DNA from 2 places in the Enterobacter sp. FW301-JW81 genome. Region 1 is predicted to be linked to the other one. Evidence: predicted binding sites of a transcription regulator. Region 1 holds the regulator's gene; the other holds the start of a gene.
The links. The regulator CRP, encoded in region 1, controls carbon source genes, mostly activating them, when cyclic AMP is high. The targets are predictions, from matches to a motif close to ATGTGANNNNNNTCACAT.

Region 1 (5,208 bases):
CAAAATTATCGCTTTCCACAATGCCTTCCACGGGCGCTCCTTCTTTACCGTCTCCGTTGGCGGTCAGCCGAAGTATTCCGACGGTTTTGGCCCGAAACCGGCCGATATTGTCCACGTGCCGTTTAACGATCTGCATGCGGTGAAAGCGGTAATGGACGATCACACCTGCGCGGTGGTGGTGGAGCCTATTCAGGGCGAAGGCGGCGTGACGGCGGCCACGCCGGAATTCCTGAAAGGGCTGCGCGAACTGTGCGACGAGCATCAGGCGCTGCTGGTCTTTGATGAAGTTCAGTGTGGAATGGGCCGTACCGGGGATCTGTTTGCCTACATGCACTACGGCGTGACGCCGGATATTCTGACCAGCGCCAAAGCGCTCGGCGGCGGCTTCCCGGTGAGTGCAGTATTGACGACCCAGGATATCGCCTCCGCGTTCCACGTGGGCTCTCACGGCTCTACCTACGGCGGCAACCCGCTGGCGAGTGCTGTGGCGGGCGCGGCGTTTGATATTATCAACACGCCTGAGGTGTTGAACGGCGTGAACGCGAAGCGCGAGCTGTTCGTAAAACACCTGCAAAAGATTGACGACCAGTACGACGTGTTCAGCGAGATCCGCGGGATGGGGCTGCTGATTGGTGCCGAGCTGAAGCCGCAGTACAAAGGCCGCGCGCGCGATTTCCTGCACGCCGCCGCCCACGAAGGGGTGATGGTGCTGAACGCGGGTCCGGACGTGATGCGTTTTGCACCGTCGCTGGTGGTGGAAGACAAAGACATTGAAGACGGGTTAACCCGTTTTGCCGCTGCGGTCGCGAAGATCGTAAAAGGTTAATACGCCGTCCGCTTCAGCCTGCGGGTGAGCCAAATCCCGTGATGTGGACGCTGACGCCATGCCACCGACGAAATGGTGTGCATGGTGTTCAGATGCCCCAGAATGCGCTGCAAATGCTGCTCCAGGGTGCTCATTGGCCCGTGGGTTAACGTCTCCGGCGCTTCCAGAATGTTCGAATCTCCCGACTCGCCCGGCGAGTCATATTCCAGGCGCTGCTGACATCGCTGCAGCGCAATTTCACACGACTGCAGGTAACGTTGGGCCAGGTCTGGCGTCAGCATCGTGTGCTCGCGCGCCAGCGTTGTCATGGCGTTTATATGCTCGACGATAAACTGGCTGTGCGTCACCCAGAGCTTCATGTCCGCCAGATAGTGCGAGTTAAAGCCCGGCTCCTGCATCGCCTGGTTGAGCGAGTTAAACAGGGCGTTATGCGCCTGGTTGACCTTCATGCGCTGATAGGCCAGCGGGGAGGGCTGCGGGTCGTCGCTCAGGATCAATCGAATGGCCTGCTGGTCGGCCTCCAGCGCGTCGTGGGCGTTCTGCCTGAGCAGCCCGCTTTGCCACTGCGGCCACAGCCAGACCATGCCGCCAAAGGCAATCAGGCAGCCAATGAGGGTATCAATCAGCCTGGCGACAATAAACTGTTCACCATTGAGCGTGAGCAGCTGCAGGGTATACACCGCCGTCACCGTAAAGCCCACCATCGCCCAGCCGTAGTTTTTGCGGATAATCAGGTAGCTCACCAGCGTAATCGCCAGCATGCCAGCCAGGGTATAGCCTTCCGGCACGTGGAAGTGTAGCGTCACGCCCGCAATAATCAGCCCGGCCATCGTTCCGCCGGCCCGGTGCAGAATACGCACCCGCGTGGCGCCGTAGCCGTTCTGGGTGACAAACAGCACGGTCATTAAGATCCAGTAGGGTTTCGGCAGATGCAGCGCCATGCCCATCAGGCTGGCGGTACTGAGCATAACGCTGATCCTGGCGGCGTTGCGCAGGGCGGATGATTTAAGAGAAAGATAGCTTCTGAGCGCGGGCAGTAGCGGCAACCGTTTCTGCTTATCCGCCATCAGATCGCGGGGATAAAGCGGGCGCTGCGTGCGCAGCACGCGGGCGATGCGGCTGAAGTGCCAGGCGGCAAACTGGCCAACCGGGTTATCCGGATGCTGGCGTGCGATTTTCTCCAGCGCGCCGAGCTGTTTTTCCATGTTAAAGCGCGTGGGGTAGCGGTGGTAGAGAATATCGTCAGCCAGGACCCGCAGACGTGCCGATACTGTCTGCGCGTTCCAGCGGATCACCGCTTCGGCGTGGCTGCGCTCGACCAGCTTTTGTACCTCCTGCGGATGGTGAAGGCTAACGGAGATATGTTCCTGCAGATCGAGACCGACCTGGAAGGTGCGCAGCAGCCGTTTGTATTCGTGGTTTTTGTTGGCGGCGAGCATGTGCAGCTGCTGATAGCACTGGCTTATCAGATCTACCACCTTTTGCTGGCGCGTCAGCAGCGGCGGCAAGGATTTTTCCGGATCGGTATGCTGGGTGAGCAGGGTATATTTGGCTTCGCAGTAATCCGCCAGCTGCACATAGAGCAGGCTCAGAGATTCACGCAGCGGCTGTTCGCGCCACAGCCAGAACCAGAACCAGTTGAACAGCCCGTACCACAGCGTCCCCAGAGCGTAGATCAGCAGCGGCTCCCACACCGGCATATTCCCGGCGAGGCTCAGCGTGAAAATGGCCGCAATCAGCGAGGCGGGAAGCAGGCGGGCGTGCAGCGAGCTGATTTCGGCGGTGACGCCGAGGGTCATGGCCAGCACGGTCAGGATCAGCGGCAGCGGGATGTCCCGGGCAAGCAGAAGCTGTACGGCGAGGCTGCAGCCCGCAAACAGGCAGCCGCCAATAGTCAGACGTTTGAAAAAGCGCTTATGCGGCGTGTCCAGACCGGCGATGTTGCAGCAGGCGGGCACGAGAGAAAACAGCAGACCTTGCTGAAGATGTCCGAGGATCAAGCCCACGGCCACAGGAAGACACAACACCAGCGTTTGTCGCAGTGCGTAGTTAACTTCGGGGTGATAGATCAGCCTGCGCCACATGGGGAGTAGAGACAAAAACGGCGTGACACCCTGCGGTGACACGCCGTTTAAGCGGAATTAACGCGTTCCGTAGACCACGATGGTTTTACCGTGGGCGGAGATCAGGTTTTGATCTTCCAGCATTTTCAGGATACGGCCCACTGTCTCACGGGAACAACCGACGATCTGACCAATTTCCTGACGGGTAATTTTAATTTGCATGCCGTCCGGGTGGGTCATTGCGTCTGGCTGTTTCGCCAGGTTCAGCAGCGTTTGTGCAATACGGCCAGTTACGTCCAGGAAGGCGAGGTTACCCACTTTCTCAGAGGTGACCTGCAGACGGCGCGCCATCTGGGAAGAAAGACGCATCAGGATGTCAGGGTTAACCTGAATCAGCTGACGGAACTTCTTGTAAGAAATTTCAGCCACTTCACATGCTGTCTTTGCACGAACCCAGGCGCTACGTTCCTGGCCCTCTTCAAACAGGCCCAGTTCACCGATGAAATCGCCCTGGTTCAGATAAGAAAGGATCATCTCTTTCCCTTCTTCATCTTTGATCAGCACTGCCACCGAGCCTTTAACGATGTAATACAACGTTTCCGCTTTTTCACCCTGGTGAATCAGCGTGCTCTTCGATGGGTACTTATGAATGTGGCAATGAGACAAGAACCATTCGAGAGTCGGGTCTGTTTGCGGTTTGCCAAGCACCATGCGCTGTTATCCTCTGTTATAAGCTGTCACCAGAGTCATCAGATGCATCCGGACTCTGGGGTTGCAATCGAATTCTTACCCATACCCTGGGAAGTCGGCTACCGTAACGTTTCGCAGCCAGTAAAGTTTGATGTCCTCTGCATACACGTGTAACGTCAATGTATTACTGTAGCATCCTGAGTGTTTTAGCATAGCTTTCGCCGCGTGTCTCCTGGTGTCTCGCTTCAGCATGATGCAGGTCGCCTTCCATTGCGAGAAATGTAACGCACGCGTAATCTGTCACCAAAAATGCAACGTTGGAGTTCAAAAATATGCAAGCGCGCGTGAAGTGGGTTGAAGGTTTAACGTTCCTGGGCGAGTCCGCGTCAGGACACCAGATTTTGATGGATGGTAACTCCGGTGATAAAGCGCCAAGCCCAATGGAAATGGTGCTGATGGCGGCAGGCGGATGCAGCGCGATTGACGTGGTGTCGATTCTGCAAAAAGGCCGTCATGACGTGACGGATTGCGAGGTCAAACTCACCTCAGAGCGCCGGGAAGAGGCGCCACGCCTGTTCACCCACATTAATCTTCACTTTGTTGTCACCGGTAAAGCGCTGAAAGACGCGGCGGTCTCACGCGCGGTGGACCTGTCTGCGGAGAAGTACTGCTCTGTGGCGTTAATGCTGGAGAAAGCGGTAAAAATTACCCATTCGTATGAAGTGATCGAGGCTTAATCTTTTGGCGGGTGGCGCTGCGCTTACCCGCCCTACGGATTGTAGGCCCGGTAAGCGCAGCGCCACCGGGCAAAAATGATTATGCGATCTGCTTCCCTTCCATCAGCCGCTCCACCAGCGGCGTCATGATAAGCTCCATTGCCAGTCCCATTTTTCCGCCCGGCACCACCAATGTATTCATGTGCGAAATAAACGAGCCCTGCAGCATCGCCAGCAGCCAGGGGTAATCGATGCCTTCAAGATTGCGGAAATGGATCACCACAAAGCTCTCATCCAGAGAAGGGATCGTTTTGGCGGCAAACGGGTTGGAGGTGTCCACCGTCGGCACGCGCTGGAAGTTAATGTGCGTGCGGGAGAATTGCGGCGTTAAGTAATTGATGTAGTCTTCCATTGAGCGAACGACGGAATCCATCACCGCCTCGCGCGAGTGGCCGCGCTCGCTCATGTCACGCGTCAGCTTCTGGATCCACTCCAGGTTAACGATAGGAACCACCCCGACCAGCAGATCCACGTGGCGCGCCACGTCGTGCTGGGGCGTGACCACGCCGCCGTGTAATCCTTCGTAGAACAGCACGTCGGTGGGTTCCGGCAGCGGCTGCCAGGGGGTAAAGGTGCCCGGTACCTGGTTCCAGGGCACGGCTTCGTCGTAAGTGTGCAGATACTTACGGGACTGCCCTGTGCCGCTCAGGCCATATTCGTGGAAGGTTTGCTCCAGCAGGCCGAAGTCATTGGCTTCCGGGCCGAAGTAGCTGATGTGTTTACCCAGATCGCGCGCCTTACGGATGGCCATGTCCATCTCAGGGCGCGTGTAGCGGTGAAAGCTGTCGCCTTCGACCTCCGCCGCACGGAGATTCAGCTGGGCGAAAATCTTGCGAAAGGCGAGGCTGGTGGT
Region 2 (5,208 bases), on a different contig from region 1:
CCGGTACGCTGGAAATTACCCGCTTTGTCACCGATAAACGGACGTGCGATCACGCGTCCAATGTTATAGCCGCCTTCGGTCAGCTCTTCACGGGCGATTTCGCACAGCTCGTAGAGTTTATCCAGGCCGTAGGTCTCTTCGTGGCAGGCAATCTGGAACACGGAGTCAGCAGAGGTGTAGAAAATCGGCTTACCGGTTTTCATATGCTCTTCGCCAAGCTCATCCAGAATCACGGTACCGGAAGAGTGGCAGTTACCGAGGTAGCCCGGCAGGTTGGCACGCTTAACCAGCTTGTCCAGCAGCGCCTGCGGGAAGCTATTCTCGTGATCGGAGAAATATCCCCAGTCAAACAGTACCGGCACACCGGCGATTTCCCAGTGTCCAGACGGGGTATCTTTACCGGAAGAGAGTTCGTGAGCCCAGCCGTAGGCGCCCACCACTTCCGCGTTGCCGTCCATACCGGCTGCGATTTTACCGGTAGAACCTTCATGTGCTTTCACCAGACCGAGGCGGGTCAGGTTAGGTAGAGTCAGAGGGCCTTTACGACCGTTGTCCGCTTCGCCTTTCGCACAGGCTTCCGCGATGTGACCCATGGTATCGGAACCCACGTCACCAAAACGTTCTGCATCTTCGGTTGCGCCGATGCCGAATGAGTCCAGCACCATAATAAATGCACGTTTCATAATTGTTCTCCGTACGTAGTGCTTAAAAATGATTGATCAGATCAGTATACCGCTATTCGGTGATACGGCGATAGACGGTCGGTGTGGTTTCTGGCGCTTTATCATCAAGCGCAATGGCCGCCTTCACCGCTTTCGCCGCTTCCTGCCAGCTGGCTTCGTCTTTGGCGTGGATCACCGCCAGCGGACGTTGGCCGTCAACGCTGTCGCCCAGGCGGGCCATATCGGTGAAGCCGACGCTGTAATCAATGGTGTCTGATGCCTGACGACGGCCGCCGCCCATCGAGACCACCGCCATACCCAGCGCGCGGGTGTCCATGGCGGAGACAAAACCTTCAGTGTCCGCATAAACGGCTTTGCTGAGCATCGCTGTTGGCAGGTATTTCGCGTAGTTTTCCACGAAGTCGGTCGGGCCTTTCTGCGCCGCGACCATGCGGCCGAAGATCTCCGCCGCTTTGCCGTTGTCCAGCACCGCCTGCAGCTTCGCACGCGCGTCAGCATCGTCTTTCGCCAGCTTGCCGGAAATCAGCATCTCTACGCACAGCGCCATGGTGACGTCGAACAGGCGCGGGTTACGGTATTCACCCGTCAGGAACTGCACGGCTTCACGCACTTCGACCGCGTTACCGGCGCTGGAGGCCAGCACCTGGTTCATGTCGGTCAGCAGCGCGGTGGTGCGCACGCCTGCGCCGTTGGAGACGCCAACGATCGCTTCGGCCAGCGCTTCAGAGAGTTCATAGGTTGGCATAAATGCGCCGCTGCCCACCTTCACGTCCATCACCAGCGCGTCCAGCCCTTCTGCCAGCTTCTTCGCCAGGATAGAGGCGGTGATCAGCGGGATGGAGTCAACGGTTGCGGTGATATCGCGGGTCGCGTAGAAACGCTTGTCTGCCGGAGCAAGAGAGCTGGTCTGGCCGATAATCGCCACGCCAACGTCTTTAATAATGTCGCGGAAGCGGTTGTCATCCGGGAAGATATCGAAGCCCGGAATGGCTTCCAGCTTGTCGAGCGTGCCGCCGGTGTGGCCCAGGCCGCGCCCGGAGATCATCGGGATGTAACCGCCGCAGGCTGCCACCATGGGGCCGAGCATCAGGGAGGTTACGTCGCCCACGCCGCCGGTGGAGTGTTTATCGACAATCGGGCCGTTAAGGTTGAGGCTCTTCCAGTCCAGAACGGTTCCTGAATCTCGCATTGCCATGGTCAGCGAGACACGCTCAGGCATCGACATATCGTGGAAGAAGATGGTCATCGCCAGAGCCGCAATCTGCCCTTCTGAGACGGTGTTATCACGAATGCCGTTGATAAAGAAGCGGATCTCTTCGTCGCTTAATGCATGACCATCACGTTTTTTACGAATAATTTCTTGTGCGAGAAACACGGTAACCTCCATGCGGAATCGGGGGAGTTGTGGCGGGTGGCGCTACGCTTACCCGCCCTACGATCCTGTAGGCCGGATAAGCGAAGCGTCATCCGGCATTGTCTGGCAATCAGTAGCTGCTTGCGCTCTTACCGTCGCCGTGACCCAGCGCTTTCAGCAGGCTGGCCAGCAGGCTTGACGCGCCGAAGCGGTAGTGACGGGAATCGGCCCAGTCGGAGCCGAACAGCTCGTCGGCAATCGCCAGGAACTGCTGCGCGTCTTCAGCGGTACGCACGCCGCCCGCAGGTTTGAAACCAACGGTTTTGGACACGCCCATATCACGGATCACTTCCATCATGATGCGCGCGCTTTCCGGGGTGGCGTTAACCGGCACTTTACCCGTTGAGGTTTTGATGAAATCCGCACCGGCTTTAATAGAGATTTCAGACGCTTTACGAATAAGCGCCTCTTCTTTCAGCTCGCCGGTTTCGATGATGACTTTCAGCAGCACGTCTGCCGCCGCACACGCGTCTTTACAGGCTTTCACCAGGTCAAAACCGACCTGCTCGTTGCCCGCGATCAGCGCGCGGTACGGGAACACCACGTCCACTTCGTCTGCACCGTAAGCAATCGCCGCGCGGGTTTCTGCCAGCGCAATCTCGATATCATCGTTGCCATGCGGGAAGTTAGTTACGGTTGCAATGCGCACGTCCGGCGTGCCCTGCTCTTTCAGCGTCTTACGGGCAATCGGGATAAAGCGCGGGTAGATACAGACGGCGGCGGTGTTACCGACGGGCGTTTTCGCCTGATGGCACAGGGCGATGACTTTTTCATTGGTGTCGTCATCGTTCAGGGTGGTCAGGTCCATCAGTTTCAACGCGCGCAGGCTGCTTGCAGTTAAATCGGTCATAACATTCTCCAACGGCAGTGCCGTATAAATTTTACCTTGCGGGTCTGTGAGTATTCTAACATCCACCCGCATCCACACTTCGACATTCATCACAGTTAATGAAAACTGCGTACAAATTTGCATTACTGTAATGCGATCTTCTTCAAACTTTAGGGCGCAAATTGCCGACTAAAGCAGCGATACCCCCTGTCGGATCAAAAGCTCCGACGGGCTGGCTTTCTACAATCCGTTCATCATCCGCAGAACCATTAAGGAAGCGAACATGCCCCACGCCAGCCCCGACGCCCTGCAGCAGCGCTGCCAGCACATTGTGACAAGCCCGGTGTTAACCCCGGAACAAAAACGTCATTTTCTGGCGCTGGAAGCGGAAAACAATCTGCCTTATCCGGCCCTTCCTGAGGCTGCCCGTGCCGCGCTGGACGAGGGATTTATCTGCGACATGTTCGAAGGCCATGCGCCCTACAAGCCTCGTTACGTTCTGCCGGATTACGCAAAATTTCTGGCTAACGGTTCAGAATGGCTGGAGCTGGAAGGGGCGAAAGACTTTGATGACGCCCTCTCGCTGTTAACCATCCTCTACCACCATGTTCCGTCCGTCACATCGATGCCGGTCTATCTCGGCCATCTCGATGCACTGCTACAACCATATGTTAGAATTCTAACACAAAAAGAAATCGATAGCCGAATAAAACGTTTCTGGCGCTATCTCGACCGTACGCTGCCGGATGCCTTTATGCACGCCAACATTGGGCCGGAAGATACGCCCATCACGCGGGCCATACTGCGTGCAGATGCAGACCTGAAGCAGGTCGCACCGAATCTGACGTTTATTTACGACCCCGAAATCACGCCGGAAGATTTGCTGCTTGAGGTGGCCAAAAACATTTGTGAATGCAGCAAACCGCATATTTCTAATGGTCCTGTGAATGATAAAATTTTCACAAAAGGACGTTATGGCGTGGTGAGCTGTTACAACTCCCTGCCGCTGGCAGGCGGTGGCAGCACCCTGGTGCGCCTTAACCTCAAAGCCATTGCCGAACGCAGCGTCTCCATCGACGACTTCTTCACCCGCACGCTTCCGCACTACTGCCAGCAGCAACTTGCCATCATCGATGCCCGCTGCGATTTTCTGTATCAACAGTCCGGCTTCTTTGAGAATAGCTTCCTGGTGAAAGAGGGGCTGATTGATGCCGATCGGTTCGTGCCGATGTTTGGCCTGTACGGCCTGGCGGAAGCGGTCAATACGCTCTGTGAAAAAGCAGGCATTGCAGGGCGTTACGGCAAAGATGAGCAGGCCAACGCGCTGGGGTATCGCATCAGCGAGCAGCTTGCGGCATTTGTTGAAAACACACCGGTGAAGCACGGCTGGAAGCAGCGCGCGATGCTGCACGCGCAGTCGGGGATCAGCTCTGATTCGGGCACCACGCCGGGCGCGCGTCTGCCCTACGGCGACGAGCCGGATCCGATAAGCCACCTGCTGGCCGTGGCTCCTCACCACAAACACTACTCTTCAGGAATAAGCGACATATTGACGCTGGATGAGACGGTAAAACGCAACCCGCAGGCGGTGGTTCAGCTGTGCCTCGGCGCCTTCAGAGCGGGTATGCGGGAATTTACGGCTAACGTAGCGGGTAACGATCTGGTCCGCGTGACCGGCTATATGGTGCGATTATCGGATCTGGAGAAATACCGGGAAGCGGGTTCGAGAACCAACACCACGTGGCTGGGTGAAGAGGCCGCACGCAATACCCGTATCCTGGAACGTCAGCCGCGCGTGATAAGCCATGAACAGCAGATGCGCTTTAGTTAGTCAGGTCATTCCTTTTTCCTGCGTGGACGGGCCGGGCAGCCGCCTGGCCCTGTTCCTGCAGGGCTGCAACCTGCGCTGCAAAACCTGCCACAACCCGTGGACCATCGGCCGCTGCAACGACTGCGGAGACTGCGTGCCCCGCTGCCCGCACGACGCGCTGACCCTTCAGGCCGGGCGCGTCTGGTGGCAGGAGAGCCATTGTCAGCAGTGCGATACCTGTCTGCACCTGTGCCAGCAGCAGGCGACGCCCATGGCACACCGCCTGAGCGTGGAGGAGATCCTCACGCAGATCCGCAAGGCCGCACCCTTTATTGAAGGCATCACCGTGAGCGGCGGTGAAGCCACGACCCAGCTGCCGTTTTTGATCGCCCTGTTCAGCGCGATCAAAGCGGATCCCGCCCTGCGTCATCTGACCTGCCTGGTCGACAGCAACGGTCTGTTAAGCGAAACC

Region 2: deoC (deoxyribose-phosphate aldolase) is a predicted target of CRP. The motif match lies at 3,078-3,095, and genes of this name have one in related genera.

The regions. Positions count from the first base shown of each region.
Region 1 is NZ_JBYTBA010000008.1:143,600-148,807, forward strand. It holds gene argD (bifunctional acetylornithine/succinyldiaminopimelate transaminase) at 1-826, shown strand, start outside; gene AC3WOK_RS21290 (YccS/YhfK family putative transporter) at 823-2,910, opposite strand; gene crp (cAMP-activated global transcriptional regulator CRP) at 2,968-3,600, opposite strand; gene AC3WOK_RS21300 (OsmC family protein) at 3,912-4,316, shown strand; gene AC3WOK_RS21305 (phosphoribulokinase) at 4,396-5,208, opposite strand, start outside.
Region 2 is NZ_JBYTBA010000004.1:227,593-232,800, forward strand. It holds gene deoB (phosphopentomutase) at 1-683, opposite strand, end outside; gene deoA (thymidine phosphorylase) at 736-2,058, opposite strand; gene deoC (deoxyribose-phosphate aldolase) at 2,168-2,947, opposite strand; gene AC3WOK_RS14490 (YjjI family glycine radical enzyme) at 3,210-4,757, shown strand; gene AC3WOK_RS14495 (YjjW family glycine radical enzyme activase) at 4,732-5,208, shown strand, end outside.